DNA from 4 places in the Nostoc sp. C96 genome. Region 4 is predicted to be linked to each of the others. Evidence: predicted binding sites of a transcription regulator. Region 4 holds the regulator's gene; each other region holds the start of a gene.
What was found. Region 4 encodes NtcA, which controls nitrogen genes in cyanobacteria. Its sites were predicted from a motif close to TNTGTANNNNNNNNTACANA; they were not measured.
Positions count from the first base shown of each region.

Region 1 (6,000 bases), 1.5 Mb from region 4:
GTTAAAGACTTTTAGTGGCTCAGATGTACCAGGTGCAGTAGCTGATGGTAGCTGGACTAGCGGTCAAGCTAATATGTTTGTCAATCTTGTAGGTGAAGCAGGCGAAAAATTTGATCGTGTTGTGATGCGTTCAAATGGTATTGCTTTTGAAACAGATAACCACGCCTATAGACTAGCGCAGAGTGTTCCAGAACCCAGTGCTATGTTAGGTGTATTAGCAATAGGTGCTTTCGGAACTACTTCACTTTTAAAGCGTCAACAAAAGAAAGTAGCAGTGAAAGGATAAATTTACTTTCAAGTTTAATTTGATAACTGCTATGTGTACAAAATGGCATAGCAGTTTTTTAATTAGATTTTATTTCATTTTTAATATGTCATGGGAAATAGGTAATAAGTCATAGTGTGTTTGTCTATGACTTATTACCTATTTTGGTGAAAATAATTTCTCGTAAAAAAAAAGTAAAAATTTCTCCGAAAAATAGAAATTGCCAGAAACTTTTTATATCAGTTTTTGTCTAAGTAACTAACAGAAACAAAATAAATTTAGAGGCATAAAATTAATGTTTACTTTAACTGGTTGGCAATCTAAAACTGCTGCACTTATGGCTTTGAGCATCACTGCTGGTGCTGTAGCCCCCTTTATGACAGCTACACCTTCTTTTGCTCAAACTACTTTTACTGATGTTTCATCTAACTACTGGGCTGCACAGTTTATTCAAGAATTATCACAGCGGGGTGTAATTGCCGGGTTTCCTGATGGCAGTTTCCGTCCAGAAGAAGCAGTAACACGCGCTCAATTTGCAGCGATGGTTAACAAAGCTTTCCAAAAAGCACCGCAACGTCAGTCAATCAGCTTTGTGGATGTACCCAGCAATTTCTGGGCATCTAGCGCCATTCAGCAAGCTTATACCATTGGTTTTCTCTCTGGATATCCTGGAAACCGCTTTGAGCCTAACCAAGCTATTCCTCGTCAACAGGTTTTAGTTTCCCTGGCCAATGGTCTGGAATATACTGCTAATGGCAATGTTGAAAGCACTCTGCAATACTTCAACGATGCTTCTGGAATTGCTAGTTATGCCCGTAGTCCGATCGCAGCGGCAACTGAAAAGCAAATTGTGGTGAACTATCCTAATGTTAAGTTCCTCAATCCCACTGCAACTGCAACACGCGCACAGGTAGCAGCTTTTATTTACCAAGCGTTAGTTAGTTCCAATCAAGCTTCGGCAATTAATTCACCTTATATAGTGGCTACTCAAACCACTACACCAACACCTGTATCAATCACAATTCCGCAAGGAACTGTTATCCCTGTGAAGTATGATCAGGCTGAAAAAATTCTGGTGACTAAGGATGAAACGGCTCCTTTAACCCTGACTGTTGAGCAAAATGTTGTCACCCAAGATGGTACTGTAGTAATTCCTGCTGGTAGTCAAGTTGTTGGTCAACTCAAACCGGCAAAGGGTGGTTCCCAATTTGTTGCTCAAAAACTGGTGTTAACGACAGGTCAAGAGTATCAAATTGCAGCGACCTCTGATGTAATTACAAAAACGGAAACAGTGAAAAAAGGCACTAGTACTAGAGCCATTATTACGAATACTGTATTAGGTGCTGGGGCTGCGGCGGCGGTATCTGCAGTCACAGGCGATCGCGCGATCGCTACAGAAGAAGTTCTCGGTGGTGCGGCCATTGGTGGCTTAATTGGTTTATTCTTCGGTCGCAACAGTGTTGACTTAATTGCTATTAACCCCGACACCGATTTACAAATGACCGTCAATCAAAATTTGTTGGTCTCAGTTAGATAGTTGTTAGTCAAGAGTCCATAGTCAATAGTAAAAATGAACTTTTTGACCATTGACCATTGACTATTGACTAATTGGCAACCAAATAATAAACGTAGTTCCCGGTGTATCGGGGGATGAGATCGCAGAATTAATTGCTGGGCTGAAAATTTCAATTTCACCCTGCATTTGCTCGATTAATTGTTTAGCGATCGCTAATCCTAATCCTGTACCGGGAATTTCTGTTTGTGCTTGTACACCTCGGTAATGTCTTTCGCCCAAATGTGTTATGTCTTCTTGGGGAATTCCCGGCCCAGTATCACTAATAGCAATACCGATAAAATTTTCTCTTTCTTGCCCTACTTGGATGAAAATTTTGCCGCCTTTGGGGGTGTATTTCAAAGCATTATCAATGATATTGCTTAAGACTTCTTGTAAAGCTTTAATATTGGCACGCACCAAGGGTAAGTTTTTGGGAATTTCTGTTTTTAATTTGAGATGGCGTTCTTGAGCGATCGCTTTTGCTGATAGTAATAATGGTGCTAATAAATCAGCTAAAGAGCAATCAGTTGCTTTTTCTCCTGTGCCTGGTAATAATAAAATCGGTTTGGGTTCTGTTTGGACAGTAGCTTCCACAAATACTTCATTTTGGGGTAATGCCAGTGGTGCTAAATCTAATTCTGTCCAGTCAATAACTTGCTCAAATTGTTGCAATAATTCTTGCAGGCGATCGCTTTCTCTCACAATATTCGCTCCCACGTCTCGGTTAGGATCACCTGGACGCAGTCTTTTAAATAGCAATTTGCCAAAAGTCCGCAATGCGGTCAAAGGATTGCGAAATTGGTGTAATAAATTATCTAATAAATCTCGCTGCTGTTCTTGCAGAACTTGTTGTTGGTGTAACTGTTGTTGCAACCATGCTCGACGCTGATCTAAAACACAAGCGATCGCCAAAGTCTGAACTATCTTTTTAATAGTACTTTGTTCTTGTTGATTCCAAGCCCGGTCTTCTCTACAAGTCACCAGTAATCCCATCATGACACCCTCATGAACCAGGGGTCGAACAATTTGGTGTCCACTCAGCAAATACTCTTCTTGAAAATCTGGCTGTTCAGTATCCGTGGTTTCGACCTCTGGTGATGCAGCCGGAGATTCTGTAGCTGCTGTCAATAACCGTTTTTGTTGTTTGGGCAGTAGCAAAATATTACTAATTTGTAATTGTTTGCGTGCTTTTACCTCAGTATTCTCTTCTCCTGGTGGTAATCCTGCTGTTTCTGGATAAACCACCACAGGAATCAGTTTCGCCTCAGTTGTTGGAGCTTCTACCAATTCTTGTGTTAAATAAACCACACTTAAAGAGGCTCCCAACCCTTGGGCTAACAATGCAATTTGTTCTCGGCATAAAGCCACAAAATCTGAACTAGCAGACATTAACATTTTTCATTTCTTGCTTAGGATCACAGGTTTTGAGGGAATTTTCAAGAATCAGCTTGATTCTAACTCTGTTTTCATCAAGCTTGACTAAAGCTGTTTAAATAATGGTATAGATAAAGAAATCCTGTACTTTACTAGTTTTGTGATTTATTTGTCTTCAAAAAAATTATTTTTGTTGTATCAAAAGTTTATAAACTATTGATTTTTTGAACTAGAACTTTTATAATTACGACGGATTTTGTAGCTATCACTACAATCTAATAGCTTGAAAGAGGAGGAAAATAGGTTGGCAAGGAGACGGAAAAGGAAGAGTCGTCGTCGCCAGGAAGGACGGCGGATTTTAGAGCATGTGCCTCAATATAGCATCGAAAGCGGCGAAGAAAAACCTGTGACAGCAGCAAGAAAATTCATTCAAGCTGAAGGGATCTTGCCACCAGCTCTGCTACTCGTAAAGCGAAATGAACACACAACAGACAGATATTTCTGGGCAGAAAAGGGTCTGTTTGGCGCTCAATACGTAGAAGAAAACCATTTCTTGTTCCCCAGCCTACGAACATTAGAAGCTCCGGCTGGTTCGGAACCTGTGGCATTAGCTGCTCGCTGAACTTTAAGTGGCTATCTTACGTGTTGAAGGTGTTCTGAATATTCATTTAACTGGCAAAGTTGATCAGTTTATGCAAAATTTTCAATTTTTTTTAAATTTGGGTCTGATTTGCCAGTAGAGGGTAAAGGGTAGTCCAGGCGGTTGGACAAACAACTCTCATCAAGCCGTATAGGTTTGTGTGAGTTGAATTATCAATGTAATATTCATCAGGGAGTTAGAAAGAGTGATACAGAGCGTTCAAAAGTGAGAGTCGCATTGCGCCTTTCTTTTGCAGGCTAGGTTACAAGATACCTTTTTCTCTACAGCAGTTCGTTATAGAGAAAATTTACATCACAACAATCCTCTTTCCTACTCCCTATTGTTTATTTCCTCTCGCTCATCACTGGAGGAAATGTAAAAAAACTCAAATTTAATCACTCAGCTTTAAGTTGAGTGCTTTCTGTAACTCAATCAGTTCATCTCGATGGGCAGTTACAGTAATCTTGGCTGGGGAGCTTGGTTCATCTTGATTAGCTTTTTGCAGATGAAGCAACACCTTCTCAGTTCTTCCTGCTTTTTTCCAATAGAACACACCACTCAACGGTGATAACAGCACTATTCCTAGAAAAAAACTGCTGATGTTAGGAAACAGCAGTGATAGAACAAAGGATAAACAAATTAAACCTACTGTTGCCAGTAGCGTCAAAAAAATTGCTAAAAATAAGCTGGGTTGGACAAAACCCTCAAAAATAACTTGATTTTTATCTCGGTCTACCGCTGCCACTCGGTAAGACCGCGAACGGAAATAATCCTGTAATTGAGGCATTAATACAGCTTCGTCTTGCTCAGATACCAGTTGTGCAGTTTTTGTGCGGTCTTTAGTTGCAGCACGAATAAAGAAAAATAGCCCAACTGATAACAATAAGGTGAGCAGCAACGTAGATGGCAGAATAGCAGTATCCATAACTGATTGTTACTGTGTGAATGGAGGAGATTTATTCATTATTAATTATTAGTTAATTTGTCCTCCCGTTAATATACTCTTGCCAAAGACGCGTTAAATCCTGCGCTTGAACTTGCCATTCTGGAGAAACTTGGTACATTCGCCTAGGTCTTCCTCGTCCTTCGAGTTTCTTCCAATACCCATTAATAGCCCTTTCGTCTTCTAGAAACTTAATCGCACTATACAGTACGGTATCTGAAAGCCGATAGGTTGGATATTCAGTTTCTAAACGTTGAATTAACTCGGTTCCGTAGGATTCACCTTGCCGTAAAACAGACAGTATGTAACAAATAGCTAGTTCCTGACAGAGGTAAGTTGGCGGAGGATTTTCAAAGAATTGATATATATCCTCAAGTTTCATGGTTGGTGAATGGCTAAAAAAATGCCTTAGGGTGGGATTTATAATCCTTGTGTTCAGTATGCACTATTACTTACGTAATAAAAAGTACAGAGACACTGAGGCAGGATGGTCAAAGCGTCAACGTAAAAATGCCAAACAAATATGCCCCACGCAGATAAAGTCATGGGATACAAGCGAAATTCTAAGGAGCGTAAGACTTACCCTCCTAATTTAAGCTCTAGGCAGTGTGGTGAGGAGCAATAAAGACAGAGGCATAGCCCCTGTATCGGTGTCAAATGATGCCGAGCCGATTAGAACTGCATAAGCATAAAATGCCATCGAAGAAATTTTACAAGTAAAATGCCATTTTGTCTGTAAAGCTTATTAAACACTTTGTTTCTCAGTTCTACTTGAGATACTCATAGGTCATCTGGTAAGTGTGATAGTAAATCTAGCAAGCACCTAGCTCATTGGTGATTAGTATGTCACAAAATTCCGATGCTCCATCATCTTCTGCTACTCTTCGGGCGATCGCCCAAACATTCCGGCTCACAGGTTGGATTAGCTTTTGGATTCAGTTAGTATTAGGTGTGGTTTCCAGCATAATTGTCCTGCTATTTGCGATTTTTTCCCAAAGAACAGGTAGCCCTAGTAATAATCCGGGAACTGGCTTTGGAGTCTTTCTAGCGGTTTGTGGACTCATTATTTTGGGTGCGGGTATCTATTTAGCTTTCCGTTACACCAGAATTGGTAGACAACTGCAATCTTCCAACCCTAGCAACCGCCCGCGTAAAAGCGAAACCTTACAGGTATTACGTTTAGGCTTGTGGATCAATTTAATTGGCACATTAGTCACACTTTT
Region 1 covers NZ_CM182020.1:5,653,488-5,659,487, forward strand. The annotation lists gene AC504W_RS24145 (Npun_F0296 family exosortase-dependent surface protein) at 1-286, shown strand, start outside; gene AC504W_RS24150 (S-layer homology domain-containing protein) at 561-1,802, shown strand; gene AC504W_RS24155 (sensor histidine kinase) at 1,863-3,215, opposite strand; gene AC504W_RS24160 (DUF3155 domain-containing protein) at 3,499-3,816, shown strand; gene AC504W_RS24165 (cofactor assembly of complex C subunit B) at 4,226-4,759, opposite strand; gene AC504W_RS24170 (PadR family transcriptional regulator) at 4,812-5,159, opposite strand; gene AC504W_RS24175 (DUF3611 family protein) at 5,621-6,000, shown strand, end outside.
Region 1: a site for NtcA is predicted at 3,450-3,469, ahead of AC504W_RS24160 (DUF3155 domain-containing protein). Genes of this name have one in related genera too.

Region 2 (6,000 bases), 2.8 Mb from region 4:
GCATTGATTATTTTAGGGGTAATTACACTACCAATTTGGCTTTTCAATTCATCTATTAATTCATCTAGTGTAGGTAAGCCAGAGGCAGTTTTGCTTAACTCTTCATAAGCTTTTTCTAACCATTTTTTAGCTTGTTTATTTTCTGTTTCGGAACTTTTTTCTCTAATCGCCTTATCTAAATTAATCACAAATTGACCAATAACTTTTTCTAAAACACTATGTATATCTTGTTTATAACAAATATGAGCAAGAAAGGAATATTTTGCATCTTCTTGATCCGACGATAACATTTTGTAAGTTGAACCTAAAAAGAAGCAACACAATGCAAGTCTTAATCCTTCCGGAATTATCCATTGGTTCCCAGGATTAATTGAACCTTTTTGTTTCTTCAATAGGTTAATTTCTTCAGCATCTACAATACAAGAATAGTTACTGTGCTTAGTAAAAAATAACTCTCCTCCCATATAACCATCTCCTGGCTTTGGCAGTGCTGCACAAAATTTTGGTTTACAGGGATGAGAGAGTTTTTGTAATAATAAACTCTGAGGAGTTGCAGTGATTTGAATATAGATATGATTAGCAACTTCTTGACGAATTAGACCTATTTTTTCAAAAATTGCACTATCTGAAATCGTATCTTTACCTTGTCTAGCTTGTTTAGATTCATTCGTATTTAAACTAGCATTATCTGCTTCATCATCAAAAATTACTGTAGGGACATATTTGACTTTAGCTTTTTTTAAAACCTTGAATAAATTTTCTAAGTGATGAACATTTTTTGTAGAGACTAATACGATACCTCTATCCTTGATATAAGGGATAACTTTAGTTTCTGCAAAATAGTCAGGGTCTTTTTTCCATGCTTCCCAATCAAAAAAAGCAGGGCCTTTAATTTGATTGTTAAATCGATCAGCCGTTTGTTTTCCTAACCAAGTATTATCAGATGTTAAGACAATAAAACAACGAAAATTATTTTCATGAGCCAGTGCTAAAGTTGCAATAGTTGTATTAGTTTTACCACTTTGAACTCGACCATAAATAAGTCCTGTTGTACCATTTGGAATAGGGTCTTGTCCTTTATAAAGTTGACCGACTAAACCTGAACTATTTTTTCCAACATCACCAATACCAAAGTTTTCCGAATAAACATTGACACAATTTTGAACAACTTCAATAGCGGTTTCTTTAAGCTTATTTGCTTCTTTCTGCCCAATTTTTTTCTCTAATTTTTTAATTAGTCTATCAATACAGTCGCCATTGATTTCAATAGGAGTATGTGTCATAAGTTTTTTATGCTGATAAAATTGCATCCGGCCAATTATTTTGAGGTATTGTCCGCTCTAAAGGAACTCTCCCTGTACCTTTAACATAATAGCTTCCTCTTAGTTCTCGCTTCACAGAAATACGCTGATTTGCTAAACCCTCATTTTGATCCAGTATTGTCCATAATTGTTCTTCTGATAGACAACAAATCCCATCTCGATGACAAATTAATGCTATAAAAAGTTTGATATCAGGATAGCTTTTATGAAAGCTTATCAGCGCAAATTCTTCCTGTGAACTGAAGCTAAATGACCAAGAAGAATTGGGCTTTTTCGATATTTTAAATAAAATAGCGGATTGTTTATTTTTACTTTCAGTGAGATAAAGAGATGGATGAATGCAAGATAAATAACTTATGGATATATAAGGTGTTCCTTTGAGAAGTCGGAGAAAAGCTGCACCGTGCAAAAATTCTAGATCATTAATGCTCATGAAACTATTGGCATTAGTCATACACTATGTATTATAGTATACTTTATAAGCATAGTATTTTTGTTCAAGGAATACCTGCTGCTAACAATGCTTGAACAACTGCGACATGATAGATATTTCTCACAGGCATCAGTTGAAGATTACTCCTTAAGTGCAATAGCTGTAAAAAAAGCGATCGCTCTTTCTCAAAAACAAGAGGCGATCGCTTTACAAAAATTTAGATAACAGACATACACAGTAGCAATAAAAATACAGATGACTAGTTATTAGTCTCTGTTTCATGCTCGGCTTTTAAACATCCTGCTCACTCAACTCGCGGGTGATGTGGTCAAAAGGCTCATCCACAAAAGCAGTATTAGCGACACCTGCTGCTGCTACTTGTTCCTTGACCATATCCTTCATTAACTGGACACCGCGAACTGTTGGGCCAATGGGTACTCCTAGAGAATTGTAAGTTTCTCTCAAACCTTGGAGTACGCGCTCATCTAAAACATTGGTGTTACCAGCAACCAGCGCATAAGTAGCGTAGCGGAGATAATAGTCCATATCCCGCAGACAAGCTGCATAACGACGAGTTGTATAGGCGTTTCCACCAGGACGAATCAATTCTGGTAGTTCTTCAAATAATTTAGAACCAGCCTGCTTGACAATTGCAGCTGCATTTGAATTGATCGCAGCAGCAGCTTGTACCCGCGCTGTACCACTTTCAAAATAAGATTTCAGACTGTCGATCGCATTCCGGTCAAAATAACGTCCAGCTACGTCATAATTCTTAATTAAACTTGTGACTGCATCGCGCATTCCTTTTTCTCCCAATCGTTGCTTTCTATGGTTTGATATTTATTTGGCTGCACTTACGCACCAGTAAATTTTTGTGCTATTTAAAATAAGTTCTGCACAAAAACAATCTATCCGCTATTTAAGGATTCTATGCCAAAGTTGTCCCCGATGAAATGAACTTTCCAGTTTTGTACAGATGACGTGCGAAAGGTTAATATAACCTGTAATCCAGAGAATCTGTAACAAAAACTACATAATTCTCTAATCTCAAATCTTTACGATAATCCAGGTGTGTCACAACTTGGTGCGGATCAGTAGGGTTAGAATGCTTTGGCAGATTCTGGTTTTACAATAGGAAATTGGCAGAGAAGGAGTAACAATGACAACCCCACAAGAAGTCTTGAAGTTGATCCAAGACCAAAACATTCAGATGATTGATCTGAAATTCATCGATACACCAGGAACATGGCAGCACTTGACCGTGTACCATAACCAAATCGATGAAAGTTCTTTCTCTGATGGCGTACCTTTCGACGGTTCCAGCATTCGGGGTTGGAAAGGTATCGAAGAATCAGACATGACAATGGTGTTAGATCCCAACACAGCTTGGATTGACCCATTCATGGCAGAGCCAACCCTAAGCATAATTTGTAGCATTAAGGAACCCCGCACAGGGGAATGGTACAACCGTTGCCCACGCGTTATTGCCCAAAAAGCTGTTGATTATCTAGTTTCTACTGGTATTGGTGATACTACTTTCTTTGGGCCAGAAGCTGAATTCTTCATTTTTGATGATGTCCGCTTTGACCAAACTGCCAACTCCGGCTACTACTACGTAGACTCTGTAGAAGGTCGTTGGAACTCTGGTAGACAAGAAGGCCCCAACCTAGGTTACAAACCACGCTTCAAAGAAGGTTACTTCCCAGTTTCGCCAACCGACAGTTTCCAAGACATTCGGACAGAAATGTTGCTGACAATGGCACAGTGCGGTGTCCCCATTGAAAAGCAACACCACGAAGTTGCAACTGGTGGTCAGTGTGAACTCGGCTTCCGCTTTGGTAAGTTAATTGAAGCGGCTGACTGGCTAATGACCTACAAATACGTCATCAAGAACGTCGCCAAGAAATACGGCAAAACCGTTACCTTTATGCCAAAACCAATTTTTGGCGATAACGGTTCTGGTATGCACTGTCACCAGTCCATTTGGAAAGATGGCAAGCCTTTATTTGCAGGCGATAAGTATGCTGGTTTGAGTGAAATGGCACTACATTACATTGGTGGCATTCTTAAACACGCACCAGCACTATTAGGCATCACTAACCCCACAACCAACTCCTACAAGCGTCTCGTACCAGGTTATGAAGCACCTGTTAACTTGGCTTACTCCCAAGGAAACCGTTCTGCTTCTGTGCGTATTCCTCTCTCTGGCACAAACCCCAAAGCAAAACGCCTAGAGTTCCGTTGTCCAGACGCTACTTCTAACCCTTACTTGGCATTTGCAGCCATGCTTTGTGCTGGCTTGGATGGTATCAAGAACAAAATTGATCCAGGTGAGCCTTTAGATAAGAATATTTATGAACTGTCTCCAGCAGAACTGGCGAAGGTTCCTTCTACTCCTGGTTCTCTGGATAAAGCATTGGCAGCCTTAGAGAATGATCACGCTTTCTTAACCGAAACAGGCGTGTTCACAGAAGACTTCATCCAAAATTGGATTGACTACAAACTGGCTAATGAAGTTGAGCAGTTGCAGTTACGTCCTCATCCTTATGAGTTTTATCTCTATTACGACTGCTAATTATATTCAGTAGTGATTTTTCACAGCCACCTTGAGAGGTGGCTTTTTTTATGAGTTAACGCTATTGACAACTTTTTTAACCTAGCTCATCGAAGCGTTACTACTGCCATAAATCGTCCGTGCAGTTTGGTCTATCTTGCCTTGAATGGGATTCCAGTAATTGGATGCTTCTTCAGGAAGACCGAGTTCTTGTGCAGCCCGCATCAGCATTGATTGTTGACGGTTTTTAACTTGTTGATGTTGACGCACCATCAATGCACGAGATTTTTCTTGAATAGACATACTTCAGTCCCCCTTAAGGTTTTAGTTATATATTTTTAGCTGATAGTCCTTTCATTTATGAATATAACAAAAAAACTGTAGCTTAAGTTACCGTTTTGTTTTTTATAGGCTAAATAAAACAAATCTTAATATTTGCGAGCCTGTAATGAGTATTATTGTGTGGCTCAGATTCGTAAAAGTCAGGAATTGCTGATATTCTGGCTCATGGTCACTTTTACAAAAAATCATCATTCTGGTTTCCGGCAAGGAAGAAAAAACTGAGATAGCATCAAAAATGACAGTTAATAAAACTTCATACTATGACAGTTACTTACCCACGAAAATTCCAGAATAGTCTAGGTGCAAGAGATATCTTAAAACGGGTAGTTAGCGATCGCGAACTACATCTAATGACCCTCAACCGCTACCGCTACAGCGAACAACGGAGCTGCAAAGACCTAACCGAGGTAATTGAAAAACTAAACGGACAGCCACGAGAACTAGTGCGAGATTTATCACATCACATTGCTGATGAAGCGCGTCACGCTATGTGGCTAACTGATTTATTAGTAGAACTGGGAGCCGATGTTGGAAATCCCCCTGGAATGCCTTATATCGATGAATTTGAATGGCTGCTAGATAAAAGTAATCACGACCCAAAAACTAACTTGGATGACACCATAATTGCTGGAATGGCAGCAATCAACATCACCGAAAAACGCGGCTGTGAGTATTTCTCTGCCCACATTTACGCGTTAAAGCAAGCACCACAAACCGAAGAAAACATCAAAATCCGCGAAACCATCGAAAAAATCCTGCCAGAAGAAGCCGGACACGTCCGTTGGGGAAACCGTTGGTTAGCCCAAATAGCCGATAAAAGTCCAGAACATCGGCAAAAAGTTGAGCAAGCCAAGCGTAAATATGCCGCCATTGAACAAGCCGCCTACGAATCAGGTATGGATATTACCCTAGGCGCAGAACTGCGCCGCGTTACAAGGCTGGTAGAAGTGGCAAACACTATGCCATTGTGGGAACGTCCCCAGTACCTAATGGAACGCCTACCACAAGCTTTACTTGCCCCTGAATTGCAATTTACCAGAATTCAAGCAGCGCAAAAAGCTTGGCAGCGTAACCCACAAGAGTTTATGGATAAGTTTGTGCCAATGTTCATCAACGGCATTAAAAAGAACGAGATAGAAAAAGAGAAAACTAGCGTTTAAATAAGTAAGGGCGAACATCTGTTCGTCTTTAATGGCTATTACAAAGGTGGCAAATTATTGGGGTCGATACCCTGAGATGCTAAATAAGCCATCAATCGTTCTTTTTGCTGGCGTTCTTGTTCAGCGCGTTGGTGTTCCTGTTCAATTTTTTCTACAGCCCACGGTAATAAATTGCCTTGTGTGTCCCAC
Region 2 covers NZ_CM182020.1:4,370,280-4,376,279, reverse strand. The annotation lists gene AC504W_RS18690 (Z1 domain-containing protein) at 1-1,283, opposite strand, end outside; gene AC504W_RS18685 (hypothetical protein) at 1,291-1,776, opposite strand; gene AC504W_RS18680 (hypothetical protein) at 1,843-1,980, shown strand; gene apcB (allophycocyanin subunit beta) at 2,047-2,556, opposite strand; gene glnA (type I glutamate--ammonia ligase) at 2,915-4,330, shown strand; gene gifA (glutamine synthetase inactivation factor IF7A) at 4,412-4,612, opposite strand; gene AC504W_RS18660 (ferritin-like domain-containing protein) at 4,912-5,811, shown strand; gene AC504W_RS18655 (Uma2 family endonuclease) at 5,850-6,000, opposite strand, start outside.
Region 2: a site for NtcA is predicted at 2,772-2,791, ahead of glnA (type I glutamate--ammonia ligase). Genes of this name have one in related genera too.

Region 3 (6,000 bases), 1.1 Mb from region 4:
CTAAACAGCGCTGTTAAAAGCTAGTCGCAGCAATTTGTTTTCACTCCACGTTGCTAAAAGTCAAAACACTTTTTTTGTGTATTTTTCAGCTTTTACTCTTCAGATGGCAAGTTACTCTGCCTAACTGTCGGAGGAGTGTCTGTAGTTTTCTTGACAAATATCCCGGTCTAGAATGAAGGCAAGACCAATAACGGTTATCAATTCCGTGGGCATCTTAGCGTAGTTAGGCACGGACGTGGCATAGCCATACACTAAAGATGCTTTGGTCTTCACTGAAATGTTGTTTCTTGATCTACATTTTGCCCATTGGGATGATTTAAATCCTCAGCTACTACGCTCAATATACATTCTCGGTCAGATCTGCTCTTTCGTTAACTGAAAGTTTATCAAAACAGAAATCAGGAGTGGTATGGGCGAACGGACGTACCCTGCGGCAAGGGAAAGTCTAGGCTCTTACAGAATCCAAAATTGACTTTTGTGTTCATACGCCCAATAAATCTACTATTTAGTTTTGTTTCAACAGTAGCGTGTCTTTTTCCCAAGAGATTGATTCTGTACGGCAGTTGGCTCAAGTTTGCCCACGGGACTGCCTCTGCCTGAGTTCTGAGTTCTGTATTCTGATTCAATTCTGTAGCTTGGTCTTCAAAATAGAAGAAACAGCGAGTAAAGCGAGAGTATATACCAGGGTTGATTTAATATCAGTAAAAATCCTTTATTATCAGCCTTGACTTTCACCCAAGACAATATAAATTTATAAAGATTTGTTATGTAAATTTTGTCTCATAAGTTTTCCATAACGTCTTTTTTCCATTTCTGAGCAGTATTTTTTTGCTTGGATTTTACTGCTGTTGAATTCATCAAAGTTACTCTAATTACGACAACATAGCCCTGTATACGGAATTTTGGCTGATGACACCGGATTTGCTAATCACCCAAGAAAAAATTTCATTAGACGGAAAGACTTTTATTCCAGCAGAACAGTTACCTATGCCAGAGTGGCCTTGTGTTGTGAGTGAAAGACCACAACCAACGCTGACGGTAAAAGATGATGATTTATTCCTAGTTACAGATACGATAGGGAACATTTCTGGCTGTTCTCTGAATGAAGGCAACCCTAGTATGGGATTGTTTTGTTGTGATACGCGATTTCTCAACCGTCTGGAATTGCAAATTGAAGGGCGATCGCCTATACTCCTGGGCAGCACTGCGGAAAAAGGATTTTCTCTTTCTGTTTTGTGTACTAACCCCAGAATTGACAATCGCCTCAAAGCTGATAACATCGGGATTCGCCGCGAAATTGTCCTCAATGGCGCACTATTTGAAGAAATCGAAGTATCAAACTACAGCACCACTACTGTCAGTTTTGAACTCAGCATTAGCTTTGACGCAGATTTTGTCGATTTGTTTGAAGTGCGAGGTTATGGCCGAGATAATCGAGGTAAACTTCTCCGTTTAGTAGAACCCAAACCCGAAGATAGAACCACCTTGAATGGTGATAGTGGTGGTTCTGTATCACTTCATGCTGAGACCCACAAAGCCGAATTCTTAACATTAGCCTATCAAGGTCTGGATGGCTTAGTGATGGAGTCTCGTATCCAATTTCAGCATCGTCTACCAGATTACTTTAAAGGTTACACGGCCGTATGGCAGTTAGAGTTAGCAACTCATGAAACTCTCAAAATTGGCTACCGCATCAATTTGTTAACTAACAATACCTCTAGTTCTACTGTCAGTGCGGCTTTTACCCTAGGACAGGCCAAAGCCGCAGAATTGATGGAAGAACAAAATTGGGTGCAACAAATTACCCGCATTAGTTCAGATAAAAGTATCCTCAATCACATCATTGACCGCGCGGAACAAGATATGTACTTATTACGCCAGTCCTTTGGCAAGTACAAGACTGTTTCTGCTGGTGTACCTTGGTTTTCAACGTTGTTTGGTCGAGATTCCATCATTACGGCTTCCCAAACATTAATATTAAACTCTCAAATTGCTAAAGAAACCTTGCTGCTACTGGCAGCATACCAAGGTAAAACTGAAGATGAATGGCGCGAAGAAGAACCAGGGAAAATTCTCCACGAATTACGTTTGGGAGAAATGGCTCGTTGCCAAGAAATTCCCCATACACCTTACTACGGTACAGTTGATGCGACACCTTTATGGTTGATGTTGTATGGAGAATACTACATTTGGACTCATGACCACGAAACCTTAGAACAGCTTTGGCCGAATGCTATAGCTGCGATGGATTGGATTGATAGTCATCTGCAAGCAACTGGCTATCTGAGCTACTATCGTAAATCTAAACGTGGTTTAACGAATCAAGGTTGGAAAGATTCAGGTGATTGTATTGTTGATCGTAAGGGAGATTTGGCTAATGGGTCAATTGCCCTGTGTGAAGTCCAAGCTTACGTTTATTCTGCTAAGATTCGTCTAGCTGAAATTGCCAGAATGAAGAAGCGGCTTGATTTAGCAGACCGTTGGCAAGAAGAAGCCAGAAATCTCAAGATGCGTTTTAATCGTGACTTTTGGATAGAAGACCAAGATTTCTGCGCTTTGGCTTTGGATGGTGAAGGTAAACAGGTCGATAGTGTTACATCTAACCCCGGTCATTGTTTACAATTAGGCATCTTTACCCCCGAAAAAGCTTACAGTGTGGCAGAAAGGTTACGCGCACCAGATATGTTTAATGGTTGGGGGATTCGGACTTTAAGCAGTTTATCGCCTGCATATAATCCGATGGGTTATCACATTGGTTCGGTGTGGCCTCATGATAACTCTTTGATTGCGATGGGTTTGCGATCGCTCGGTTTAATCGATCAAGCCTTGGAACTTTTTCAAGGCATCTTCGATATGACGAGTCAGCAGCCATACCAACGTCCACCAGAACTTTTTTGCGGTTACGAACGCAATGGTGACAATGCCCCTGTACAATATCCTGTTGCTTGTTCACCGCAAGCTTGGGCTACTGGTAGTGTATTTCAATTGCTGCAAATGATCGTCAATTTAGTACCAGACGCACAAAATAACTGCTTACGAATTATCGACCCCGCTTTACCAGAGTCGATTAATCAGCTGTCATTTCACAATTTGCGAGTTGGCACGACAATTCTAGATTTAGAATTTGAGCGTTCTGGTAATACTACGGCTTGCCGCGTAGCTAAAAAACGTGGCAATCTCCGGGTAGTTATCGAAGCGTAATCTTTAATAATCAAGTATCAATGATGAAGTATAAAATCTTTCTTCTTAGAGACTTTATACTTTATCTACTATTTTTCGTGATTTTCACTCTTGTGTCCGGGAGAAGCTTCGTAAATAGCATCTAGCTGTTGTCTAGCATCTTCAACGTTAATTGAGCGCATAACTAACAGTGGTTCTTTAATAATATTGCCAGCGCTATCTAACAATTCTGGATGGGGGACTGATTTTTTGGCAGAAAGATAACCTTGATTACCTATTGCAGAAGATCTGACTGGATAATTTCGTTCTCGGTCAAAACTAAACATGACTAGATTGCGAATTAAATTAGCAACCGCGATACAAGCAAGAATCGTAAAAGCAAGAATGTAGAGTAGGTGCAACATAATATGGTTTTCCTCCAGGAGCAGCAAGTTTAAAAACCCTATACTGAAAAGCTTCGCTGATGCTAGGAATCTCAGCGGGTGTAAATGTTTAACGCACTTTTGGTGAGTTTATTATTGATTAATATTGGAAAAATTTATCAAAGGCTATTCAATTTACGGTAGCATAGGATACATTATTTGTTAATAAAAAATTTATTAAGGATTATATAGTATCTATGCGAATCTCGTCATATATCGCTAGAGGCAATTAGTCACTACACTTTAATTTTCTTTTTCTTGGTGGAAACGCATCGCTACCTTCCAGCATTCCGTAACCAATTGATGCCAAGGCATTAAAGTTGTCATATCAATTCCGACTTGTTGATTAGTGGCAGTAAATAGCATTTTTGCTGTATTTAATTCTGCTTGTGCTTGCTTGACTCGTAACAGCAGGTCAGATTGTTCTTGGTGACTCATAAATGAGAGTTGCTCAGTTTCTAAAAGGTTGCGCGATCGCGTAAACCAATATTGAAAGTCTTGTAACAAAGGCTCTAATACAGTTTTTAGCAACTCAGTCCCTGGTAAATTTGAGTCTTGCATAGATCTGAAGGATACTTCTATTTTTCTAATTAATATTAACGTTTTTTACAAAACTTAATATTATTGTATGCTATGTCTTTAGAAAAAAAGTTAAATAAATCTGTCGTTGTAGTTACAAAATTTAAATTTTAACAATCAAGACATAATACCTTTACCCTGGGAAGTTAAGGCTAAAGACTGTAGACAAGAGAAAATGCTATCTGCAAGCTAAGATCAAGTTTCATACTTCAGACTTCAGAGAATGCTAGAGTGCATCCAGTGCAGCTAAAAGTCTGTCAAGCTGAAAGATGACCAGATGTTATATTTGGGTAAGTTTTTCGGCACTTTAACGAATAAATTACTTTTTGCAATCACTTCGCCAATGGTTCAGCAGCCAATGTCGCCTAATCAAGATATACATCAAGCAGAACAACCAGAAAAAATTAAGCTACCCCGTACCAGCGAATCAGAGAATTTAAAAAAGATTCGCCATACAACTTCTCATGTGATGGCAATGGCAGTGCAGAAGCTGTTTCCCAAGGCGCAAGTTACAATTGGCCCCTGGATAGAAAATGGATTTTATTACGACTTCGACAGTCCAGAGCCATTTACTGACAAAGACCTCAAAGCCATTCAAAAAGAGATGGCGAAGATTATCAATCGCAAATTGCCAGTAACTAGAGAAGAAGTCAGTCGGGAAGAAGCCGAACGCCGCATTAAAGAAATCAACGAACCTTATAAGTTAGAAATTCTGGCAGATTTAAAAGAACCCATCACTATTTATCACTTGGGTGATCAATGGTGGGATTTGTGCGCTGGGCCTCATGTCGAAAATACCAAAGATTTGAACCCCAAAGCCATTGATTTAGAAAGTGTTGCGGGTGCATATTGGCGCGGAGATGAAACCAAAGCGCAACTACAGCGTATTTACGGTACTGCGTGGGAAAGTCCAGAACAACTAGCTGAGTACAAACGCCGCAAAGAAGAAGCACTGCGTCGTGACCACCGCAAACTCGGCAAAGAACTGGGATTATTTATCTTTTCTGACTTAGTTGGGCCGGGTTTACCTTTGTGGACTCCCAAAGGTACTTTATTGCGTAATATTTTAGAAGACTTCCTCAAGCAGGAACAACTAAAACGTGGCTATTTGCCTGTAGTCACTCCCCATATTGCCAGAGTGGATTTATTTAAAACCTCCGGCCACTGGCAAAAATATAAGGAAGATATGTTCCCCTTGATGGCCGAGGATGAAGCCGCCGCCGCACTTGAGCAAGGCTTTGTCATGAAGCCGATGAACTGTCCCTTCCACATCCAAATATATAAGAGTGAATTGCGTTCCTATCGGGAACTACCTATGCGCTTGGCAGAATTTGGCACTGTTTACCGCTATGAACAATCAGGAGAATTAGGTGGTTTAACTAGAGTGCGCGGCTTTACTGTGGATGACTCCCACTTGTTTGTCACTCCAGAACAGCTAGACAGCGAATTCCTCAATGTAGTGGATTTGATTTTGTCGGTGTTCAAGAGTCTGCAATTGAAGAACTTCAAAGCTAGACTCAGTTTCCGCGACCCTGCAAGTGATAAATATATCGGTTCTGATGAAGCTTGGGAAAAAGCTCAAGGTGCGATTCGCCGCGCTGTGGAACAGCTAGGAATGGATCATTTTGAAGGTATTGGCGAAGCGGCATTTTACGGGCCAAAACTCGACTTTATCTTCCAAGATGCGTTGGAAAGAGAATGGCAATTAGGAACTGTGCAAGTTGACTACAACTTACCAGAACGCTTTGATTTAGAATACGTCGCTGAAGATGGTTCCCGCAAGCGTCCGGTAATGATTCACCGTGCGCCTTTTGGTTCT
Region 3 covers NZ_CM182020.1:6,032,046-6,038,045, reverse strand. The annotation lists gene AC504W_RS25765 (amylo-alpha-1,6-glucosidase) at 910-3,201, shown strand; gene AC504W_RS25760 (DUF2973 domain-containing protein) at 3,270-3,584, opposite strand; gene AC504W_RS25755 (DUF2605 domain-containing protein) at 3,846-4,163, opposite strand; gene thrS (threonine--tRNA ligase) at 4,525-6,000, shown strand, end outside.
Region 3: a site for NtcA is predicted at 4,263-4,282, ahead of AC504W_RS25755 (DUF2605 domain-containing protein). Genes of this name have one in related genera too.

Region 4 (6,000 bases):
CTAATGACTAATGACTAATTTATAAAACACCTTTAGAACTAGGAATTGTCCCAGCACGACGGGGGTCAAATTCGGTTGCCATCCGCATAGCTCTAGCAAATGCTTTAAATGTTGCTTCAATAATGTGATGGGAATTAATACCATCTAACTGACGAATGTGCAGTGTCATTTGGCTATGATTCACCAATGCCACAAAAAATTCCCGCACTAGCTGAGTATCATAGGTTCCCACGCGTTGTGTAGGAATTTGTAAGCCGTAACTTAGGTGAGGTCGTCCAGAAAAATCTAACGCCACTTGTATCAAAGCTTCATCTAATGGTGCTAAAAAATTACCAAAGCGGACAATACCTTTTCTATCACCCAATGCTTGATGCAAAGCTTGTCCTAAAGTTATACCCACATCTTCATTAGTATGATGATCATCAATTTCCCAATCTCCCTTGGCTTTGACATCTAAATCAATCAAACCGTGAGAGGAAATTTGATGCAACATGTGGTCTAAAAATGGAACACCAGTTGCAGCATGACATTTTCCCGTGCCATCTAAATTAATAGTTACTTGCACATCAGTTTCACCAGTCACGCGGTGAACAGAAGCAATACGAGCAGTTGTAATTGATGAAACTTGGTGCAGAACAGAATCTTTATTAGAGATATCGCTAATTTGCATAGTTGTTAATAAGGGAGTAGGAAGTTAAAAGTAAAAAAGCAAAAGTAAAAAAACACTTCTTTTACCCTTCGGGTTTACCACTTGCTTCTCCTAATCGGAGACGCTGCGCGAACAAGCCGGGAAACCCGTCCAACGCAGTGGTTCACCTTTTTACTTTTAACTTTTGACTTGAGTAATACTATTACATTCCCATAATTTCATATCCTGCATCCACGTACAGAACTTGCCCAGTAATACCACTGGATAAATCACTGCACAAGAAAGCTGCCGTATTACCTACTTCTTGTTGAGTGACTGTACGTCGCAGAGGCGCTACCTGTTCTACATGATGAATCATATCTAAAATTCCACCAACTGCCGAAGATGCCAAAGTCCGAATTGGCCCGGCTGAGATGGCATTTACACGAATATTTTCTGGGCCGAGTTCTGCTGCTAGATAACGCACACTCGCTTCTAAACCAGCCTTAGCTACTCCCATCACATTGTAGTTAGGAATAGCTCTAACGCCACCAAGATAAGTCAAGGTGACAATGCTACCACCTTCTGTCATTAACGGTTTAGCTGCACCGCTTAACTGTACTAAAGAATAGGTACTAATTTCTAAAGCTGTATTGAAACCAGAACGAGAGGTTTGGCTAAAACCTCCAGTCAAGTCATCTTTGTTGGCAAAAGCCAGACAGTGGATCAGAATATCTAACTTGCCCCATTTTTCCCGCACTGCCTCAAAGGTAGAGTGAATCTGTTCGTCGTTTTGAACATTACAAGGCACAAATAAGCTGGGATTGAGAGGTTCTACCAATTCCGCAACTTTTTTCTCCATTTTGCCACGTTCATCGGGCAGGTAAGTAATACCTAAATTAGCGCCGGCTGCGTGCAATTGTTGAGCGATACCCCAAGCGATGGAGCGATTATTGGCAATACCTGTAACAAGGGCGTTTTTTCCAGTCAGATTCAGCATACAAATTATTAACAGGATCAATCATGATGAAGATGTCCGAACAGTATCAAATATTTTTCTTTATCCCCATAGCACAGTGTGGCGTTCACGACCCTACTATTCAAAAAATAAACGCATTTTGAACAATAGTTGCTTTCACGAAAGTTGGTTTGACAACGCGATGACTGTTTTTGACTTGGGCGTAGCTGTAATAGCTTTTCTTTTCCAAAAGGAAATAATACCCTTGAGTCTAAATTCTTTAGGGGAATTGAGGATACTTCAACTGCTGAATGTATCACCTGGGACTTTTCAGACATCCTTTTAGGAGGATACTAGAAACTGAGGCCTGTTTTGCTGGGTTGAACACAGGATTTAGAAAAATCATGTTTAACAAGAAAGAATACATGGGTCAGTGGCCAGAATTCTCTCATTGAATCTTGGGTTACTGGCGGAGGAATAAACTGTGAAACACTACACCAAATTGAAAATTTGCTGGTGCTTCTAGGTAACAGATATTTTTCCTCAAGGATTGATTTTGACTCGCAATTGTGAATTGTGAATTCTTCTTTAAATCAACAAGTGCGTTTCCTGCATAAAAAATTGTCTGCTATTCCTGAAGATATTCTCAAGATATAATGAATTTTTTTGCAAAAAACCTGATGAATAGGAGTTTGTAAGTACTTATAACAACTACTAGCTAAAAAGGTGAAAAATTATGTATCATTATGAACAAATAACTCTGATGTTTGGTATTTGAGTATAGGAAAGTACAGAAAGGTTGACGGTGATTTATTGATTTTTCAGGTGTATTCTTAGGTAATCAGTTTATTTGTTTTTCCGGCATTGGGTAGGGGAAGGGAGATGATCGTGACACAAGATAAAGCCCTAGCAAATGTTTTTCGTCAGATGGCAACTGGCGCGTTTCCGCCTGTTGTGGAAACGTTTGAACGCAACAAAACGATCTTTTTTCCGGGCGATCCTGCTGAACGAGTTTATTTTCTTCTTAAGGGTGCTGTAAAACTTTCCAGGGTATACGAAGCAGGAGAAGAAATAACAGTAGCGTTGTTACGGGAAAATAGTGTTTTTGGTGTGTTGTCTTTGCTGACAGGAAATAAGTCGGATCGATTTTACCATGCTGTTGCATTTACACCTGTAGAATTGCTGTCAGCACCAATCGAACAAGTAGAGCAAGCACTCAAGGAAAATCCAGAATTATCAATGTTAATGCTGCGGGGTCTGTCTTCGCGGATTTTACAGACAGAGATGATGATTGAAACTCTAGCTCACCGAGATATGGGTTCAAGATTGGTGAGTTTTTTATTAATTCTTTGTCGTGATTTTGGTGTTCCTTGTGCAGATGGAATCACAATTGATCTAAAGCTATCTCATCAGGCGATCGCAGAAGCAATTGGTTCGACTCGCGTGACGGTCACTAGATTACTTGGTGATTTACGTGAAAAGAAAATGATTTCTATTCATAAAAAGAAGATTACTGTGCATAAACCTGTTAGCTTAAGTAGACAGTTCACGTAAACAAGAATTTCAGAAGTCAGAAGTGAGGAGTCAGAACAAAAACGTTATTCATTCTGAATTTGGGCTGACTGACGGCTGAATTATTTGTTGTTCAAAGCAATTGGAGGTAGTGGAGTTGGCAATTATTGTGTTTTTGCAGATAATACCCATAGCTGGAGTTAAATCATAAATTGATGAATCTTCGCTATTGCCAATCATCCATCCTCCACAGACAATGGTCGAAAGTAGTAGGCTGTATCTGGAACCATTTCGGTAGCTGAAGATGACCACCGGGTACATCCTCATAGCGGCAATTTTAATTTTGGGAGGCGTAATTGCCACTGTGGGCGATCGCATTGGCACACGGGTTGGCAAAGCACGCCTCTCACTATTCAAGCTTCGGCCAAAAAATACGGCGGTAGTGGTGACAATTTTTACTGGGGGTTTAATTTCGGCTTCCACTCTAGGAATTTTGTTTGCGGCTGATGAAGGATTGCGTAAGGGTGTCTTTGAATTAGAAGATATTCAAAAAGACCTGAGAAACAAACGAGAGCAACTTAAAACCGCAGAAACGCAAAAAAGCCAAGTAGAGAAAGAGTTAAGCCAAGCGAGAGTTGAACAAACCAAAGCACAACAAGATTTACAGATAATTAATAAATCGTTGCAAGCGGCAAATGCTAAACAACGAGAAACCCAAGCGAAACTCAACCAAACTATTAGCCGCCAAGCCCAAACACAGGCGCAACTGCAACGCACTCAAGGGCGTTTGAATCAAGTAGCAACTCAATATCAACAAGCCAGATCAGAATTACAAAACGTTTACAATCAGAGAAAAGCCCTACAAGTGGCTGTAGGACAATTAAAGGCAGAACAACAAAGATTGTACGCAGAGGCGAAAAAGGCAATTGATGAAGCGAAAGCAGCCATTACAAAACGCGATCGCGAACTCGCCAACCGCCAAGAAATTATTGAAAAACGCGATCTCAAAATTGCCCAACTAGATAAACTCATTCAAAATCGTAATTTAGAAATTACTGCACGGGAACAAGTTATTGCGACGCGTGAGTCTCGCCTCAAAGAATTAGAAAGACAACAGGATTATTTAGAGCAGGAAGTCGCCAGACTAGAAAAATACTATCAGTCTTATCAAGACCTGCGTTTAGGCAAGTTGGCGTTGGTTCGTGGTCAAGTTTTGGCTGGTGCTGTGATTCAAGTTAACCAAGCTACTGCGGCTCGTCAGGCGGTGTTGCAACTTTTAGGTGATGCTAACCAAAATGCGATTTTTCAATTAACTGAACCAAGTGCAAAACCAGAAAATACCCAAATTCTGCGTGTGACTCCAGAAAGAGTTGAGCAGTTGATTAGACAAATTAGCGATGGTAGAGAATATGTTGTGCGAATTTTCTCCGCAGGCAATTACGTCAGAGGCGAAAAACAGATAGAATTCTTTGGAGATGCTGCACGCAATATATTAGTCTTTGCAGGAGGAGAGGTATTAGCTAGTACCAGTGCTGATCCTAGAAGTATGTCATCTTATGAGCTACGGCAAAGGCTAGATTTACTCATTTCTGCTTCCCAATTTCGGGCTAGGAATGCTGGTATTGTGGAAAGTGTGCAAGTAGATGGAACTTTTTTGCGCTTTATCAACCAATTAAGACAATACGATCAGCCTTTAGAGATTAAAGCGATCGCCTCAGAAGATACTTATACAGCAGGGCCTCTGCGAGTTAAATTATTAGCTATCCAAAACGGCAAAGTCATTTTCAGTACGTGAAATACCCAAACAATAGGAATTAGAAGTTACAGGTTAAAGCTCAGTAACCATCGGTAATTGCTAAAAACTTTTTTTATATATTTCGCTGTACCCAGTTGAAAATTTTAGTTGATTGAACATGAATTTAAATGAATTCTCGCCAACTCAACCAGTAATTCTTGGCTTTGATCCTGGTAAAGATAAGTGTGGTTTAGCCGTAATGGGATTAGATCGGCAACTGCATTATCATCAGGTTGTACTTGCACAAGAAGCGATCGCCAATATAGAAACCCTAAGACAAAAATATCCTGTTTCCTTACTAGTTATGGGTAATCAGACCACAGCCAAGCAGTGGAAACAAAAATTACAACAAGAATTATTACAACCTTTAAATATCATGTTAGTAGATGAGCGATATTCTACCTTAGAAGCACGCGATCGTTATTGGCAAATGTATCCGCCCCAAGGACTCACAAAACTATTACCAAAGGGGATGCGCCAACCACCCAGACCAATAGATGACATTGTGGCTATCTTATTAATTGAAAGATATTTAAATCGCTTGACAGAATCAGCAGTTAATAGTCAATAGTCAATGGTTCTGATCTCTCCCTTGCCTTGTATCCTCATAATTCTGCTCGGATAGTAAAAGCATAATCCCCTCCTGGTTCCAACTGATAATCTTGTTTTTCTAAAAAGCGCCCAAGAGGTTCTTTGATTAAAGCGCGGCCTTGGGATGGCTTCACAGACAGTTCTCCACGGCGGAAATGCCACTGGAAATGCCACTCAAAATCCCCCGCGCTAACTTCGCCCTCAAGAAAGCCGTGTTGCCAGGATTGGCGCGTAATTCTGACATGGGCAGTAGTTTCTGGCAAACGTTTTGCACTCACAATGCTTTAGATAAAGTGTGGAATAAAAGCAAACAATATAGTCTATTTCTTTTATTTACCAAACTTAGCGTAATTCGACAAACTGACCAAAGTGAGTATTTATTTTTGGGTACTAAGCCGAACGACTGAAGTAGCGGCTAAACAGACTGGATGGTAATTGGACGGCGGTGTTGGTTTTATAGTATAGAAGAATTTGTTTTAGGTTGTGTTAGCAACTATGTGTTGCACCATGCTTTTT
Region 4 covers NZ_CM182020.1:550,812-556,811, forward strand. The annotation lists gene hisB (imidazoleglycerol-phosphate dehydratase HisB) at 20-670, opposite strand; gene fabI (enoyl-ACP reductase FabI) at 852-1,628, opposite strand; gene ntcA (global nitrogen regulator NtcA) at 2,469-3,140, shown strand; gene AC504W_RS02430 (DUF3084 domain-containing protein) at 3,403-4,893, shown strand; gene AC504W_RS02435 (pre-16S rRNA-processing nuclease YqgF) at 5,012-5,464, shown strand; gene AC504W_RS02440 (DUF3146 family protein) at 5,499-5,762, opposite strand.